4 regions of the Yersinia mollaretii ATCC 43969 genome follow, and region 3 is predicted to be linked to each of the others. Evidence: predicted binding sites of a transcription regulator. Region 3 holds the regulator's gene; each other region holds the start of a gene.

Region 1 (4,527 bases), 390 kb from region 3:
AACCACCTTCGGTCAGCTCTTCACGGGCAATTTCGCACAGCTCATACAGGCGATCCAAGCCAAATGTCTCTTCATGACAAGCAATCTGGAATACCGAGTCAGCGGAAGTGTAGAAAATCGGCTTGCTGGTTTTCATATGCTCTTCACCCAGTTGATCAAGGATAACCGTGCCGCTGGAGTGGCAGTTACCCAGATAGCCCGGTAAATTGGCGCGTTTGACCAGTTTCTCCAGTAGTTCCGGCGGGAAGCTGTTCTCTACATCACTGAAGTAGCCCCAGTCGAACAATACCGGCACACCGGCAATTTCCCAGTGGCCTGATGGGGTGTCTTTACCGGAAGATAGCTCGCTGGCATAGCCATAAGCGCCAATGATATCGGCATCTTTATCCAGCCCGACCGGGAATTTACCCGTTGATTCTTCAGCCGCTTTACCCAGCCCTAAACGGCTCAGGTTCGGCAGTGTTAAGGGGCCGCTACGGCCCACGTTAGCTTCACCACGGGCGCAGACCTCAGCAATGTGGCCCAGTGTATCTGCCCCTTCGTCGCCAAATTTTTTGGCATCTGCACTCGCGCCGATACCAAATGAGTCTAATACCATAATAAATGTGCGTTTCATTATTCTCTCCTGCGAAGATTCACCCGCTGGGCGGGCATCATCAAAATGGGGCGGTTATTCAGTGATACGGCGATAGATGACCGGCGTCTCTTCCGGCGATTTATCACCCAATGTAATGGCCGTGCGCACAGCATCTGCCGCCTGCTGCCAATCATCTTCGTTATTGGCATGAATCACGGCTAATGGCAGTTGACCCTCCACACTGGCCCCTAAACGGGCCATATCAGTTAAACCGACACTGTAATCAATCGGATCTGTTGCACGGCGACGCCCCCCACCGAGGGCAACCACCGCCATCCCTAATGCGCGGGTATCCATGGCCGTGATAATACCGGGGCGCTCAGCAAAGACGGGTTTGCTCAGCATGGCAACCGGCAAGTAGCTGTCATAGCGCTCGACGAAATCACTTGGTCCTTTTTGCGCCGCCACCATCCGACCAAAAACCTCTGCCGCTTTGCCGTTATCCAGCACCGCTTGCAGCTTGGCTCTGGCCTCGGCCTCATCTTGCGCCAAGCCACCTGACAGCAGCATTTCAACACATAGCGCCATGGTCACTTCCAGCAGACGGGGATTGCGATACTCACCCGTCAGGAAGCGCACGGCTTCGCGCACTTCCACGCCATTGCCCGCACTGGAAGCCAAGACTTGATTCATATCGGTCAGTAGCGCCGTGGTTTTACAACCTGCGCCATTCGCTACGCCGACAATCGCCTGCGCCAAATCAGCAGATAGTTGGTACGTCGGCATAAAGGCACCAGAGCCGACTTTCACATCCATCACCAGCGCATCCAATCCCTCCGCCAATTTTTTGGCTAAAATGGAGGCGGTAATCAGCGGGATAGAGTCCACGGTGGCGGTGATATCGCGCGTGGCATAAAAGCGCTTATCCGCCGGTGCGAGTGAGCTGGTTTGGCCGATAATCGCCACGCCGACATCCTGAATGATTTTGCGGAACGCATTATCATCGGGGAAAATATCAAAACCGGGAATGGCTTCTAGTTTATCCAGTGTCCCACCGGTATGACCCAAGCCACGGCCTGAGATCATCGGTACATAGCCACCACAAGCGGCGACCATTGGGCCGAGCATCAGGGAGGTCACATCCCCGACGCCGCCTGTGGAGTGTTTATCCACAATCGGGCCATTGAGATTCAGGCTCTTCCAGTTCAGCACCGTGCCAGAATCGCGCATCGCCATGGTGAGGGCCACACGTTCAGGCATACTCATATCATGGAAGTAAATGGTCATCGCCAAAGCCGCAATCTGCCCTTCGGAAACTACGTTGTCGCGAATACCATTGATAAAGAAACGAATCTCTTCTTCGCTGAGTGGCTGGCCGTCGCGTTTTTTACGGATAATTTCTTGTGCGAGAAACAAGGCATCCCCCTGTTTATGGAATGAAAGCTGCACTGCGAGCAAATCAGCCCGCAGTGCATCTGCTAAATTCAGTTATTGGCTCAGCTCAAATCAGTGCGCAGACTTAGTAGCCGCTGCTTTTGCTGTCGCTCTGATGACCCAGTGTGGTTAATAAGCTGGCTAACAGACTGGACGCCCCAAAGCGGAAGTGGCGAGCATCTGCCCAGCCCTCCCCCATCAATTGATCAGCCAGTTGTAGGAATTGCGCGGCATCTTCCGCAGTGCGTACGCCTCCCGCTGGCTTGAAGCCCACGGTTTTGCCCACCCCCAAATCGCGAATGGTGCGCATCATAATGTCCGCACTTTCCAGCGTGGCATTAACCGGCACTTTACCGGTGGAGGTTTTGATAAAATCAGCACCCGCCTTGATAGCAATTTCAGACGCCTGACGAATCAAATGCTCTTGCTTTAACTCACCCGTCTCAATGATGACTTTCAGCAACACATTCGCGGCGGCGCAAGCCTCTTTGCACTGTTTCACCAATTCAAAGCCGACTTTATCGTTACCCGCCATTAAGGCGCGATAAGGGAAAACCACATCCACTTCATCAGCACCGTAGGCGATAGCGGCATGGGTTTCGGCCAGTGCAATGGCAATATCGTCATTGCCGTGGGGGAAGTTAGTCACAGTCGCAATGCGAATTTCAGGTGTCCCTTGCTCACGCAATGTTTTACGCGCAATAGGAATAAAGCGAGGATAAATACAGATTGCCGCCGTATTACCGGCAGGGCTTTTTGCCTGATGACACAACGCGATCACTTTATCATCGGTGTCGTCGTCATTCAGGGTGGTTAAATCCATCAAACTCAGCGCGCGTTTGGCATAATCGTGCAGATTCGCGCAGGCGGTTAATTCGGTCATAAAACTCTCCAACACTATTTCAGCCCCGGCACCTTGCCAAAACTGAGCATTTATTTATGAGCGAGCCAAGAGAGAGTATCGATATCTTTGGCTTTGAACTCAAGACGTTGGCGAGCGGACTTGGTTCCTTGAAGATAGCCCCGCGGGTCAGTCCCGTGGTTGCAATTGAGATCCTTCTCACCGCAATACTTTTCTGACAGGAAGCTCTCGCGATATTCGCGACTTCACTCAAAAAAGTTAATCATGTTATTTGAACACGTTCTCGACACCTGAGATGTGTTCAATTTCACACTAATCAATAGTAATTTGTAACGCCAAAATATTATATGTGATTGACGTCACAAAATACCCTGATTTATGGCTTACGGCACTATTATACCCACTCACATCAAGAATAGCTTATAACTGGTCTATTAGGCGTCAGCCGCAGTCAGTTTGAGTGCGGACAGCGCGCAAGAACCGGAGCATACACGCAGTATGTGACGGCAATGAGCACTGCCCAAGCTCAAAATGGCCAGTCAAGCTAGCCTAATCATAAAGCCAGGAAGAAACCGGCGATCGTCGCACTCATCAAATTAGATAAAGTCCCTGCGGCCACCGCCTTTAGGCCAAATCGCGCGATGTCATGGCGGCGATTTGGTGCCATGCTGCCCAACCCGCCCAGCAAGATGGCGACTGATGACAAGTTGGCAAACCCACAGAGCGCGAAGGAAATAATGGCTTTCGTGTGATCCGACAACACCTGCAAGCCCGCCGCTTTCACTAACTCTTCTGCCTGTAGATATTGGCCGAAATTCATAAATGCCACGAATTCGTTGACGATGATTTTTTGGCCGATAAAGGAGCCAGCCACCATCGCTTCACTCCACGGAATACCGATCAGGTAAGCAATTGGCGAGAAGACCCAGCCCAGAATCAGCTCTAGCGAAAGTTGCGGATAATCGAACCAGCCACCAATTCCGCCCAAAATACCATTCAGCAATGCAATCAATGCAATGAAGGCCAGCAACATTGCGCCGACATTCAGCGCCAGTTGCATACCCGAAGCCGCACCAGAAGCCGCCGCATCAATCACGTTAGCCGGGCGCTCATCTTCCGCAATTAGCGTTGTGGCATCTACCGTATCGTGGGTTTTTTCAGTTTCTGGCACCATCAATTTAGCAAAGAGTAACCCGCCCGGAGCCGCCATAAAGGAGGCGGCGATCAGGTATTCCAACGGCACCCCCATCTGCGCGTAACCGGCCAAGACGGAGCCCGCGACAGAGGCTAAACCGCCACACATCACAGCAAACAACTCCGATTGGGTCATGGTGGCAATATAAGGGCGCACCACCAGTGGGGCTTCAGTTTGCCCGACAAAAATGTTGGCGGTCGCGGAGAGGGATTCAGTGCGAGAGGTGCCCAGCAGCTTTTGTAAGCCGCCGCCTAATACCTTAATCACGATTTGCATGATGCCGAGATAATACAAAACCGCAATTAATGAGGAGAAGAAAACAATGACCGGTAATACGCGTAGGGCGAAGACAAAACCGCCCCCACCAAAGACTTCAAACATTTTGTCGGACACTAAACCGCCAAACATAAATGAGATACCGTCATTGCCGTAAGCGATAACATTCGCAACGCCAGCAGA
Region 2 (4,527 bases), 1.5 Mb from region 3:
CCTGATATGGTGTTCTCACTCCCCTTATTAGGCAGTGAACTGCTGGTTAGAACTCTGAATGGCGAGACCATCAATAACTCCCTTATTACGGAAATGTTTTTTGGTAAATGCCAAAAATTAGATTAATTACAGCGAGTTATTATCAGTAATAACTTATAAAAACACCCTCGGTACTGAGGGTGTTGGTTTTTCTGCTTTGGGCGACATCCAGCGATTGGTTATTTATTCCGCTGCGGCTTGTGGATCTTTAGGCTTCTCTTTTGGGCCGACCATTAAACCCAATTCCACCGCGATAAAACCCACAATAAGGCTGGCGACCAAATAGCAGATTGAGACTAAAACCCCTGTCGGGTTTTTCATCATTTCGACGGCTCCAAATACAAAGCTGGAAAATGTCGACAGCCCGCCCATGATCCCCGTCCCCACCATGAGATGCACATATTGGTTAATTTTGTCTTTTTTAAAGAGAGAGGTGGTTAGCCCCAATAAAAATGCGGCAATGATATTGGCAATAAAAATATCCATCGGGAATCCGTCGGCCAGCCGTGGTACTGACAGCATAATGAACTCACGGCACATGGCACCAAATGCACCACCGACAAAGACGAGAATAAGAAGATTTGGCATAACATTCTCCAATTAATAAACCAGTCTTCGATTAATAAGCTAGCCACGCACCAAATGCTGCCGCGATGAGGCCGACCAAGACCGAAATAATCAAATATCCGGCGGCGATAGCTCTGCCACGGGCAGTCGCTAATTTTGCCGCATCCAATTGCATGCTACTGAAAGTGGTATAGCCACCTAAAATACCGGTTAATACCGCCGCATTCATTAAATCGCCATAGCGATCACGCCAGTCAACATTAAAAAGAATACTCAGATAGCCAATAACAAAAGCACCGGAAATATTGATCAGAAATGTACCGAGCGGGAGAGGACCTTTATAGATTTTTCCGACTCTCAACCCTATCCACCATCGCAAAAGTGAACCGATGCCGCCACCCAGTCCTACCCACATGACATCTATTGCAGTCATAACAAAGCCCTCATTGGCAATTCGTTAGAGTCTAATAATTGTAGTACAAATAAGCTGAGGAAGGATTCGAATATGGCGAATAACAGTCACTAAATATGATATTTTATTCGAGTTTATAAGACGTAAAATAGAGCACTCAGGTATTAATGGAATGGTCATTGTTGGGGTACGAGTGACCCGTGGCGAAAATAACGGTAATGATAGAAGAGGCATTATGTTGCAATTATTGGGTAAAGATTCATCGATTAATGTGCGTAAAGTTCTCTGGACTTGTTATGAGTTGGGTTTACCTGTCGATCAGCAAAATTGGGGTAGCGGTTTTCGTTCTACGCAGGAACCTGAATTTTTGGCACTCAATCCCAATGGGCTGGTTCCGGTGTTAATCGATGGCGACACGGTGCTTTGGGAATCCAATACTATCTGCCGCTATTTGGTGACAAAGGAGGGCCGCCAAGATCTATTACCGCAAGATGCGCTCAGCCGCGCAAAAGTTGAGATGTGGATGGATTGGCAGGCGACAGATCTGAACAATGCGTGGCGCTATGTCTTTATGTCGCGGGTACGACAACACCCTGACTATCAGGATGTGGCCTTGTTGGCCTCGGCCTGTGATGAGTGGAACCGATTGATGGGGATTCTTGAAAATCGGTTGGTATCCACAGGGGCTTATGTTGCTGGCGCGCATTTTACATTGTCAGATATTGTCATCGGCTTATCATTAAACCGTTGGTTAATGACGCCTTTCCAGCGGCCCGACTTCCCAGCTTTAACCGATTACTTCTCACGTCTTAAACAACACCCAGGTTTTCTACTGTACGGCGCGAATGGTATGCCCTAAATCGTGCCGACAGGCGTGGCCCGAACTTCTTTCGAGCCACGTTTTTCGCTTTTTTGGGCTAAACTGAGATTGACTGCACCATTCTTATTTTCACTACGTTTTCTCTGTATCAGACAATTTTTGCAACCGATAAGAATCCCTAATTTATCCCGTCATCCGTTTCAATCTGTTTTTATGACTGCATTTGTTCTGCTGCTATCCTAGAATAAAATTAACCATATGAAATACAAATGAATTAAACTTAATTCGCCGAGCAAAAAAATAGCCATTTTGCGATGACCATCACATTGTAATCGCTTAGAAATGTGAAGGGCATCAATATCAAAAGTCAATTAGAGACGATTATAGCTATAGGTGAATTACTGGCTTGGCTATCAACGCCGTATACTGCCGACAACCAGAAACAATGGGCTGGGCAAGGGGCACGATAAAGTACAGATAAAGGGAATTCACCATTGCACTGGCATATAAATAACCTGTTTCTTTTGAACATCAAAAGGTGTTGGGTATGGAAAAGAAAAAAATTTATCTATTTTGCTCTGCCGGTATGTCCACCTCGCTACTGGTTTCCAAAATGAAAGTACAAGCAGAGAAGTATGAGGTGCCAGTCATCATCAATGCTTACCCGGAAGCACTGGCGGCAGAACATGGTGCTCAAGCAGATGTGATCCTGCTAGGGCCGCAAATTGCTTATATGTTGCCCGAAGTGACCAAAATGTTCCCCAATAAGCCAGTTGAAGTGATCGATGCGCTCCTCTACGGCAAGGTTGATGGTTTAGGGGTATTAAAAGCAGCCGTAGCCGCAATAAAAAAAGCAAAACAATAAGGGGTGCACTGTGAGCGCATTTATTAATTCTCTGGAAAAGGCTATTTTGCCTTTTGCGATTAAGATTGGCAGACAGCAACATATTAATGCCATCAAGAACGGATTTATCCGGCTGATGCCATTAACCCTGACCGGGGCGATGTTTGTTCTTATCAATAACGTATTCCTAAGTTTTGGTGAGGGATCCTTCTTCTTCTCGATGGGGGTGCGATTAGATGCTGATACTATTGCCACGCTCAATGGGTTGAAAGCCATCGGTGGCAATGTTTATAACGGTACTCTGGGCATCATGTCGTTAATGACGCCATTCTTTATCAGTATGGCCTTGGCTGAAGAGAAGAGAGTCGATCCTCTGGCCGCTGCATTATTGGCTATCGCGGCTTTTATGACGGTAACCCCGTACAGCGTGGGTGAGGCCTATGCGGTGGGAGCCAATTGGCTGGGCGGCGCGAATATAATTTCCGGTATTATTATCGGTTTAGTGGTTGCCGAAGTCTTTACTTTCATTACTCGGCGCAACTGGATCATCCGCTTACCGGACAGTGTGCCAACATCCGTTTCTCGCTCCTTCTCGGCCTTGATTCCGGGCTTTGTTATTCTTTCCATTATGGGCGTACTGGCCTATACCCTCGGGTTATATGGCACTAACTTCCACCAAATCATTATGGATAGCATCTCAGCACCGCTGTCGAAAATGGGCAGTGTGGTGGGTTGGGTGTATGTCATGTGCTCTTCGCTGTTGTGGTTCTTCGGGATACACGGCGCAATGGCATTATCTGCGCTGGAAAGTGGCATCATGATGCCGTTTGCCTTAGAAAACGTGGCAACTTATACCCAATATGGTTCAGTCGCCGCTGCATTGGCTGCGGGCAAAGAGTTCCATATGTGGGCCAAACCTTTTGTTGATTCTTATATCTTCTTGGGCGGAACCGGGGCAACTCTAGGACTGGTTATTGCTATATTTATCGGCTCTCGCCGTGAGGATTATCGTCAGGTGGCAAAATTGGGTGCACCGGCGAGTATTTTCCAAATTAACGAACCTATTCTGTTTGGCTTGCCGGTCATTATGAACCCGCTGTTCTTTATTCCATTTATTCTGGTACAACCGGTCTTGGCTATCATCACTTCAATTGCTTATTACACTGGCTTTATTCCGCCCATCACCAATATTGCGCCGTGGACCATGCCGGTCGGGTTAGGGGCATTCTTTAATACCAACGGCAGTATTGCCGCGATGTTATTAAGCTTGTTCAACTTAGGTGTTGCCACACTGATGTATCTACCGTTCGTGATTATTGCTAATAAGGCGCAGAGCGAAATTGATCGTCAGGTTGAGAGTGAAGAAGAGATTGCCGATAGTTTGAAGTTTTAATCAATACCCTGTTTTAGCGTAGTGGCCTGGAGGCTGGAATGAAATATCAATTTCCCGATGATTTTTGGTGGGGTAGTGCTACCTCTGCAACCCAATCTGAAGGGGCGTCATTGCAGGATGGCAAGAGCAAGAATATCTTCGACTATTGGTATGAGATTGAACCAGAACGTTTTCATGGTCAGATTGGCCCAGAAAACACCTCCACCTTTTACGATAATTATCAGCAGGATATCTTGCTGCTAAAGCAACTGGGGCATAACACGTTCAGGACATCGATTTCATGGTCGAGACTGATCCCAAGTGGGGACGGTGAGCTTAACCCCAACGCCGTCACCTTTTATAATTCGATGATCGATAACTTATTGGCGAATGGCATCACGCCATTTATCAATCTCTATCATTTTGATATGCCACTGTGTATGCAGGAGAGAGGAGGCTGGGAAAGCCGTGCT
Region 3 (4,527 bases):
TACGCAGCAAACCGCTTTGCCACTGTGGCCATAACCACAAGGCGCTGGCAAAGGCCAGTGCACAGCCGATTAAGGTATCCAGCAGACGCGGCACTAAAAAGTCAGCGCCATCGCCGGTTAATAGCTGCAAGATATACACCGCAGTGATGGTTCTGCCGATCACCGCCAGCCCGTAGTTTTTGCGCTGAACCAGATAGGAGGCCAGAGTGATGAGCAACATAATGCCCAGCGTGGCCCCTTCTGGCATCTGCAAATGCAGCAAACCCGCCGCCAACACTAGCCCGAACAGTGTCCCAAGGGCGCGGTGATGGATGCGCACCTTGGTGGCGTTATAGCCGTTTTGCGTCACCAGCATCACGGTGAGCAAGATCCAATAAGGTTTTGGCAGTTGCATCAAAGCCCCAATATAGCTGCCAGCGGCCAGCGTCACCCCCAGTCGTGCCGCATCGCGCAGTGCTCCAGAGTTAAACGACAGATAGCTGACAAAGGCGGGCCAAAGCGGCTGCTGTTGCTGACTAGACATCAACTCGCGGTCATACAGCGGGCGTCGGTTGCTCAGCAACTGGGCAATATGGCTGACATGGTAGTAGCTAAACTGCGCGACAGGATTATCGGGGTGCTGCTGGGCGATCTCTTCCAGCTCAATCAGTGCATCACCTGCGGTAAAATTGGTCTTAGCATGGTGGTGGTAGAGAATATCATCGGCAATAACGCGTATCTGAGCCGAGATAACCTGAGTATTGCGGCGAATGACCTCCTCGAATTGGCCCTGCTCCATCAACTCTTGCACTTTCTCCGGCTGATTCAGCGCCGCAGTAATGTGCTCTTGCAGGTCGAGCGCCATCTGAAACAGCCCCAGTAGCCGCTTTTGCTCTTTTTTAGTGGCATTATTGATTAAGTTAAATTGTTGATAAAGCTGATTAATCTTATCCATTATCCCCTGTTGACGATCGAGCAGTGGGGGGAGACTCTTTTCGGGCGGCAGATGCTGGGAGAATAGGGTGTATTTGGTGTCGTAATAATCCGCCAGCAAATGATAGAGCTGACTTAAGGGCTCGCGGATCGGCTGGTCTTTGCATAACCGGAACCATAGCCAGTTAAATACGCCATACCAGAGTGTCCCCACGGCGCACAACAGGGGGGCTTGCCAGATAGGTGCACGGCCAACCATGCTGAGGCTGAATATTGCGGCGATTAACGCGGCAGGCAATAAGCGGCCATGGAGGGGGCTGATCGCGCCATTGACACCCAGTACCAGTGCCAATCCGAGCATGATCCACGGCAGGGGAATGTGCCACAGCAACAGCTGTTGGGTCAGGAAACTGCTCAGTGTAAAGAGCGCACCACCGATAATCAGCCGTCGGAAGAAGTGTTGGTGTGGGGTATCCAGCGAGGCAATATTGCAACACGCGGGTATCAGGGAGAACATCAGCCCAAGTCGCAGCTCGCCTATGACAAATCCCAAGGCGGCTGGAAGGCAGAGAACCAATGTTTGGCGTAATGCGTAGTTTACTTCAGGATGATAAATAACCCGTTGCCACTTCATGTAGGCCCCAGAAATTTATTGATCACAAAAGATTGAGAAAACCGATGCCGAGGGTATCGGCACCGGTTTATAGGGAATTAACGGGTGCCGTAAACGACAATCGTTTTACCGTGTGCGGAGATCAGATTTTGATCTTCCAGCATTTTGAGTATCCGCCCCACAGTTTCGCGGGAGCAACCCACTATTTGACCAATTTCCTGGCGTGTAATTTTAATCTGCATCCCATCTGGGTGGGTCATGGCATCAGGCTGTTTTGCCAGATTAAGCAGCGTTTGTGCAATGTGCCCAGTGACATCAAGGAAAGCGAGGTTACCCACTTTCTCGGATGTAATCTGAAGGCGGTTCGCCATTTGTGAAGACAGGCGCATCAAGATATCTGGATTTACCTGAATCAACTGACGGAATTTTTTGTAAGAAATTTCAGCCACTTCACAGGCGGTTTTTGCTCTAACCCAGGCACTACGTTCTTGGCCTTCTTCAAATAATCCAAGCTCGCCGATGAAATCCCCTTGGTTTAAATAGGAGAGAATCATCTCTTTACCTTCTTCATCTTTGATCAGCACCGCAACGGAGCCTTTCACGATGTAGTAAAGCGTTTCGGCCTTTTCACCTTGGTGAATTAGCGTACTTTTCGATGGATATTTGTGGATATGGCAATGAGACAGGAACCATTCGAGAGTCGGGTCTGTTTGTGGCTTGCCGAGAACCATTCGCTGTTATCCTCTGTTGTTATCGCTGCCTAACTTAACAGGGCTCAGAGTTCCCTGTACGGCGTGCTTATAAAATACACTTTCTTTATACCCGACATTTTTTGGAATCTATTGGGTATAGCATATTAATTTGCTCAACTGCCGAAAGGTATAGCCAATATACGTACCGGATAGAAACCCTTCACTGAGTATTGATCACTACCCTATTTAATTCTAGAAACAACACTTTCGGTTCTGTTTGTAGCACAGGATGAGGTCAGTGTCTTGTGTTGTATCGCTTCAGCATGATGAACATCGGGTTACATTGCCAGTTTCTAAATGAAAGGGTAGTCTGGATCAGGAAATTTAACTGGGAGTGAGTGTTATGCAGGCACGTGTAAAGTGGGTTGAGGGGCTGACATTTTTGGGTGAATCGGCGTCAGGACATCAAGTTTTGATGGATGGAAATGCTGGCGACAAAGCACCTAGCCCAATGGAGATGTTGTTAATGTCAGCGGGTGGCTGTAGCGCGATTGATGTGGTGTCGATTCTGCAAAAAGGGCGTAACGACGTGCGCGATTGCGAGGTCACCTTAACCTCTCAGCGCCGGGAAGAAGCACCGCGCCTGTTTACGCAAATCAATTTGCATTTTATCGTCAGCGGCAAGGGCCTCACCGACAAGATTGTTGAGCGTGCCGTTGAGTTATCCGCAGAGAAGTATTGCTCAGTTTCCCTGATGTTAGGGAAAGCCGCGACCATCACTCATAGTTTTGAAATCCGCGAAATCGCCTAAACCCTTCGTGCTTGAAGCTGCAGGGTTGTTAGCTAGGTTCGCTCACCCGAATCACTAACTTGTCGTCAGTGATTCGGGGGCGTGACCGCTGCCATGCCAAGAAAGAAGGAGATTATCCGATCTTCTTCCCTTCCAATAACTGCTGCACTAGCGGTGCCATAATCAGCTCCATCGCCAGTCCCATCTTCCCACCCGGCACCACCAATGTGTTGATATTGGAGATAAATGACCCTTGCAGCATGGCCAGCAAGTAGGGGAAGTCGATCTGATCCAAACCCCGGAAATGAATGACAACAAAACTTTCATCCAGCGAGGGAATGGCTTTCGCCGCAAAGGGGTTGGAAGTATCGACGGTCGGCACACGCTGGAAGTTAATATGGGTGCGAGAAAACTGTGGCGTAATGTAGTTAATATAATCGTCCATAGATCGCACCACGGAGTCCATCACTGCTTCACGGGAGTGGCCGCGCTCGCCGGTATCGCGCACCAGTTTTTGAATCCACTCCAGATTGACAATAGGCACTACGCCGACCAATAAATCGACATGCTTTGCCACATCATGATGCTCGGTCACGACACCGCCGTGCAGCCCCTCATAAAACAGCACATCGGTAGGCTCTGGCAGTGACTCCCACGGGGTGAATGTCCCCGGAATCTGGTTATAAGGCACCGCCTCATCATAAGTGTGTAAGTACTTACGTGAGCGCCCCGTGCCATGCTTGCCATACTCCGACGCACTCTGCTCCAACTGACCAAAGTCATTGGCTTCTGGGCCAAAATAGCTGATATGTCTACCTTGATCCCGCGCCTTACGGATGGCGGCATCCATTTCGGGGCGGGTATAGCGATGGAAGCTATCACCTTCAATTTCTGCTGCGCGAATATTCAACTGCTGAAATATTTTGCGGAATGCCAGACTGGTGGTCGTCGTCCCTGCGCCACTTGAGCCGGTAACGGCTATAACCGGATGTTTAGTTGACATATTAGCTGTAACTCCATGGAGTGGGTCTCTCAGTGGCCGGGGCGGCATTGGCCTGTTTTCGTTAATCGATACGGATTATTTTTAAGGCAAAGTGTTCAGCTTGTCACCTTGATTTTCATCAAATGTTCTTGCGACAAGAGGAGAATTAAGGCTGCTCTTCTGCATCGGCGCGGAATGAACCCCGAGGCATAATATTGATAGTTTCATGTAACTCCGACCAGACTAAAACGGCATCACCGCTCACCAACTGGCGGCGGACATCCTCGACTTTTTGTGCCAGCGAGCGCTCATGTTCGCCATAATCCGTGCCCTCGCGCAGCACGAAGGCTTCCAGCAGATTATCCAGCGTTTCACTGTCGACGTGTTGCCAAGGAATGATCATTACTGTTGCTCCAGATAGGGGGAAAGCCAGGCGGGAATACGTTGTTCCAGCCACATTTGTGGGTGTTTCAGTGAACCGCCGACAAAACCGACGTGGCCGCCATGCTCGGTTAACTGATAATCAATATTGCTCGGC
Region 4 (4,527 bases), 160 kb from region 3:
CCGTCAACGAAGAGGTGGGTAGAAGGCTGCTCGAAGAGATGAAATGGTACGATGACTATCTCGAAACCGGTAAAACTGACCGCAGCGCTAACCCTTCGCCAGGGAATAAAAAGGGCGGGCTGGCAAATGTGGTTGAGAAAGCACTGGGGTCGATTGCCAAATCGGGCCGCAGCGCCATTTCTGAAGTGCTCTCTCCCGGTCAGCGCCCGACCAAACGGGGGCTGATCTTTGCCGCCACACCCGCCAGTGATTTCGTCTGCGGCACCCAACAATTGGCCTCTGGCATTACCGTGCAGGTGTTCACCACCGGGCGCGGCACCCCTTATGGGTTAGCAGCAGTACCGGTGATCAAAATGGCGACGCGCACTGATCTGGCTAATCGCTGGCATGATTTGATGGATATTGATGCCGGAACCATTGCCACTGGTGATGCAACCATCGAAGAGGTCGGCCAGCAATTGTTTGAATTGATTCTGGATATTGCCAGTGACCGCAAACGCACTTGGTCAGATCAATGGGGGCTGCGCAATGCCTTGGCGGTGTTTAACCCAGCACCTGTGACCTAACACTTTCTGCATCCTTCTCTGGCCGGGTCACTGACTCGGCCTTTTTTGTTCACCCCGCTATTCCTGCTCCCCCAACTGCAAGGCCACATACAGCAACAGGCGGTCATCGAAGTTCGCCAAATCCAACCCCGTCAGCTCAGAAATTCGATTCAGCCGATATTCCAAGGTGTTACGGTGAATAAATAGCGCTTTTGCCGTCGCCGTTGGCTGTACATTGTTACGAAACCAGCAGGCTAACGTCCGGCGCAGCAGGCCATTGCTGTCCATTGCCCGCAATTTGGCTAACGGCAGCGCCAGCTCATTGGCTTGCCAGCCACCCCGCAGACTGTCCAGCAGGACCGGCAGCACCAAATCCTGATAGTAGTAGCTGCGTTGCTCCGGCAACCGCTGTTTGCCCACCGCCATGGTGGTGCGGGCAGTGCGGTATGAGCGGGCAATGCTGCCGGGGCCGGTAAAGAAGTTCCCCAATGAGAGCCGCACCCGCAGGCGGCCTCGCTCCGTCATGCGGGAGAGTAACAACTCCATCCGCCGCCGATGGTCAATGGCATCCCAGCGGCCATGACTGTTCAGCGCCGGTTTCAGCACCACCATTTCAGTCAGGGAGACAATCGCAATCAGGTTGTTACGCTCCGGTGTCGTCAGCAGGGTTTGCAGCTCCTGTAACTCTGACATGGCGCTGTCAACACTCAACTGGCCGCTGTCCACATCCACCACCGCCACCACACGCGGCTCATTGATATCCACCCCAAGCCGCTGCGCCCATTCAATCAGCGCGGGTGATATCTCTTCAGTACGAATTAGGTTGAGTACCAGCTCTTCACGTAAACGGCTGTCTTGCGCCAGCAGATGCACTAATCGCGCCTGCTCCATCATCATCTCTGCGGCCATGCAGACCAGTTCGCCATATTGCCGTAGTTGGCCCGGATTGCCGGTCAAACCAATCACCCCGACGATCTCCCCCTCAAGGCGCAGCGGCAGGTTGATCCCCGGCCTCACGCCGTGCAACTGGCGAGCTACCGCTTCATCAATATCGACGATCCGTCCATGAGAGAGCGACAATAGCGCCCCTTCATGTAACTCGCCGAGGCGTTCTTCATCGCCGCTGCCAATGATCCGCCCCTTACCATCCATCACATTAATATTGGTATCAATGATCTTCATGGTGCGGGTGACGATCTCTTGGGCTAGCCGGGGGTCAAGATTATATACACTCATGGAAGGCCTCAATCTGGGCTGATGCACCAGCATAGGCGGTCTGATGGGGGATTACATTGGACAAATGCCCAACTTACATGACGAAGAGAAAGAGTTGCGGTGAGGGTCACAAAAATGGCGAATGCAGGCGGGGTGTTGCGAGAAATGTGGGCTGCCAGTCAGGAGATCAGGGCCAATTCATCGTTAGCCCTGACCTCCCAAAAATTAGGCTTTGCCCGCCGCTATACCTATCGCCAGTGTCGCGGCGATGTTCCGTGCGGTTCTGAACACATTATCGGCGGCATTATCTAGCGCCTGCTCTAAGGTGCAAATACTGTAAATCACACTAAATACCGCATCCAGACCATGCTCATAGACCACATCCACATCGTCTGTCAGGCTCCCGGCAATCCCAATCACTGGCTTGTTATAACGTTTAGCCACTCTGGCGACCCCAATAGGGACCTTGCCGTGAATGGTTTGGCTGTCGATGCGCCCTTCGCCAGTAATCACAAAAGTGGCGTCCCGCACCAGTGCGTCCAGACCGAGTGCATCCGTCACAATATCAATGCCGGGGCTTAAGGTCGCCCCACAAAATGCGAGCAGTCCCGCACCTAACCCTCCTGCCGCCCCCGCCCCTTCGACCTGATCAACGTCAATATCCAGATAGCGTTTAATCACGCCAGCATAGTGCGATAGCCCCTCATCCAGTTGAGCGATCATGTCAGGTGTCGCGCCTTTTTGCGGCCCGAAAACTGCCGAGGCCCCTTCACGGCCGGTCAGTGGATTGGTGACATCACAGGCGACATCAATTTGGCACTGCTGAATTCGGGAGTCGAGAGCGGTGATATCAATCACATCCAGATCAGCCAGTTTCTCGCCCCCCAACCCCAGCGGCTGGCCCTGCTTATTCAGCAACTTAACCCCCAACGCCTGTACCATACCCGCACCGCCATCATTGGTTGCACTGCCACCGATACCGATAATGATATGTTTCACCCCCTGATTCAGCGCATGCAAAATCAGTTCACCCGTGCCATAGGAGGTGGTTTTCAGTGGATTGCGCTGCGCCAGCGGCACAAGCTCTAGCCCGCTGGCGGCCGCCATTTCAATAAAGGCGCACTTCTCATCACCAGAGATCCCGTAAAAAGCATCGACGTTATCCCCTAACGGGCCGGTCACATCGACCTTGATAATCCGACCTGCGGTTGCTGCGACCATGGCTTCTACTGTGCCTTCGCCACCATCAGCAACCGGCAACTTGATATAGTGCGCATCAGGAAACTGAGTGCGAAAACCCGCTTCAATCTGCACCGCAACCTCTAGCGCGGATAAACTTTCTTTATAAGAGTCCGGGGCGATGACTATTTTCATAAATGATTCAATCTCATGAGCTATCCGACGTCACGCAGGCTCCGACTTTATCAACCAGCCGCTCAGGATATCGGGATGCTTATCAGTATAGCTTTGCTACTCAATGGTCAGCACCCGAGAGTGCCGACGCCACTGATTAACGTGTCACTTCAACAATTAACGTGCCACTTCAACTTTGGCCAATTTCTCGTAATAGCAGGCCAACGCGCTGTGGTCGGCATCACCCAATCCATCCGCTTTCAGCGCCTGCATCATCTCCATGACGGCCGCAGTCAGTGGCAATTGCGCCCCCACACCGTGGGAGGTGTCGAGAGCATTAGCCAAATCTTTAATATGTAAATCAATGCGGAAGCCCGGTTTGAAGTTACGATCCATCACCATGGGCGCTTTGGCTTCCAGTACAGTACTGCCCGCCAGCCCACCACGAATGGCTTGGAACACCAGATCAGGATTCACGCCCGCTTTGGTCGCCAAGACCAGCGCTTCAGACATCGCCGCAATATTCAGCGCCACCACCACCTGATTAGCCAGTTTGGTCACATTACCAGCACCGATATCTCCGGTATGCACCACGGAACCCCCCATGGCTTTCATAATGTCGAAGCACTTATCGAACACCGCTTTATCACCACCGACCATCACGGACAAGGTGCCATCAATGGCTTTTGGCTCGCCACCACTGACCGGCGCATCTAACATGGCGACCTGTTTTACCGCCAGTGCTTCACTGATTTCACGGCTGACTAAAGGGGCAATCGAGCTCATATCAATCAGCACAGCCCCCGGTTTTGCCCCTTCAATCACGCCGTTCTCACCTAACACCACCTCTTTCACATGGGGTGAGTTAGGCAACATAGTGATAATAATGTCGCACTCTGCTGCCAGCGCTTTTGGGGTGGCAGCCGCTGTCGCGCCAGCACTGAGCAGCTCATCCAGTGCCGCAGCATTCCGATCAAGGACCATTAATGAGTAACCTGCTTTCAGCAGATTTTTACTCATTGGCTTTCCCATAATCCCTAAACCAATAAAGCCGATTTTCATTTGTCACTCCTCAATTAAGTCGCAAGGCCGTCAATACGGCAGCGCTGAATGCTTGAAACAGACTCACTGCTATTTCTTAATCACTACTATTTCTTAAATTTGTCGCACAGCGCCTGAGTTGCACTGCGGAATACCCCCAAATCACTGCCGACGGCCACAAAGGTGGCACCCCACTCCAGATAGCGGCGGGCATCAGCATCAACGGGGGCCAGAATGCCACTCGGCTTACCCTGCGCTTTGGCGCGGTCAAAAATATGGCGAATCACTTTTTGTACTTCGGGATGGTTTGGCTGCCCCAAATAACCCAGCGCAGCGGAGAGATCCCCCGGCCCGACAAATATGCCATCCACCC

The links. Region 3 encodes CRP, which controls carbon source genes, mostly activating them, when cyclic AMP is high. Its sites were predicted from a motif close to ATGTGANNNNNNTCACAT; they were not measured.
Region 1: deoC (deoxyribose-phosphate aldolase) is a predicted target of CRP. The motif match lies at 3,169-3,186, and genes of this name have one in related genera.
Region 2: HRD69_RS20430 (PTS sugar transporter subunit IIB) is a predicted target of CRP. The motif match lies at 2,148-2,165, and genes of this name have one in related genera.
Region 4: HRD69_RS07570 (CdaR family transcriptional regulator) is a predicted target of CRP. The motif match lies at 1,876-1,893, and genes of this name have one in related genera.

What each region holds. Positions count from the first base shown of each region.
Region 1 is NZ_CP054043.1:1,928,680-1,933,206, reverse strand. Features, by position in the region: gene deoB (phosphopentomutase) at 1-616, opposite strand, end outside; gene deoA (thymidine phosphorylase) at 671-1,993, opposite strand; gene deoC (deoxyribose-phosphate aldolase) at 2,097-2,894, opposite strand; gene HRD69_RS08615 (NupC/NupG family nucleoside CNT transporter) at 3,427-4,527, opposite strand, start outside.
Region 2 is NZ_CP054043.1:4,593,105-4,597,631, reverse strand. Features, by position in the region: gene kch (voltage-gated potassium channel protein) at 1-126, shown strand, start outside; gene crcB (fluoride efflux transporter CrcB) at 223-627, opposite strand; gene crcB (fluoride efflux transporter CrcB) at 659-1,039, opposite strand; gene HRD69_RS20435 (glutathione S-transferase family protein) at 1,254-1,877, shown strand; gene HRD69_RS20430 (PTS sugar transporter subunit IIB) at 2,386-2,703, shown strand; gene chbC (PTS N,N'-diacetylchitobiose transporter subunit IIC) at 2,714-4,075, shown strand; gene HRD69_RS20420 (glycoside hydrolase family 1 protein) at 4,114-4,527, shown strand, end outside.
Region 3 is NZ_CP054043.1:1,536,911-1,541,437, forward strand. Features, by position in the region: gene HRD69_RS06700 (YccS/YhfK family putative transporter) at 1-1,546, opposite strand, end outside; gene crp (cAMP-activated global transcriptional regulator CRP) at 1,624-2,256, opposite strand; gene HRD69_RS06710 (OsmC family protein) at 2,621-3,028, shown strand; gene HRD69_RS06715 (phosphoribulokinase) at 3,141-4,010, opposite strand; gene HRD69_RS06720 (YheU family protein) at 4,156-4,392, opposite strand; gene HRD69_RS06725 (hydrolase) at 4,392-4,527, opposite strand, start outside.
Region 4 is NZ_CP054043.1:1,700,072-1,704,598, reverse strand. Features, by position in the region: gene garD (galactarate dehydratase) at 1-566, shown strand, start outside; gene HRD69_RS07570 (CdaR family transcriptional regulator) at 624-1,781, opposite strand; gene HRD69_RS07565 (glycerate kinase) at 1,986-3,134, opposite strand; gene garR (2-hydroxy-3-oxopropionate reductase) at 3,291-4,175, opposite strand; gene garL (2-dehydro-3-deoxyglucarate aldolase) at 4,262-4,527, opposite strand, start outside.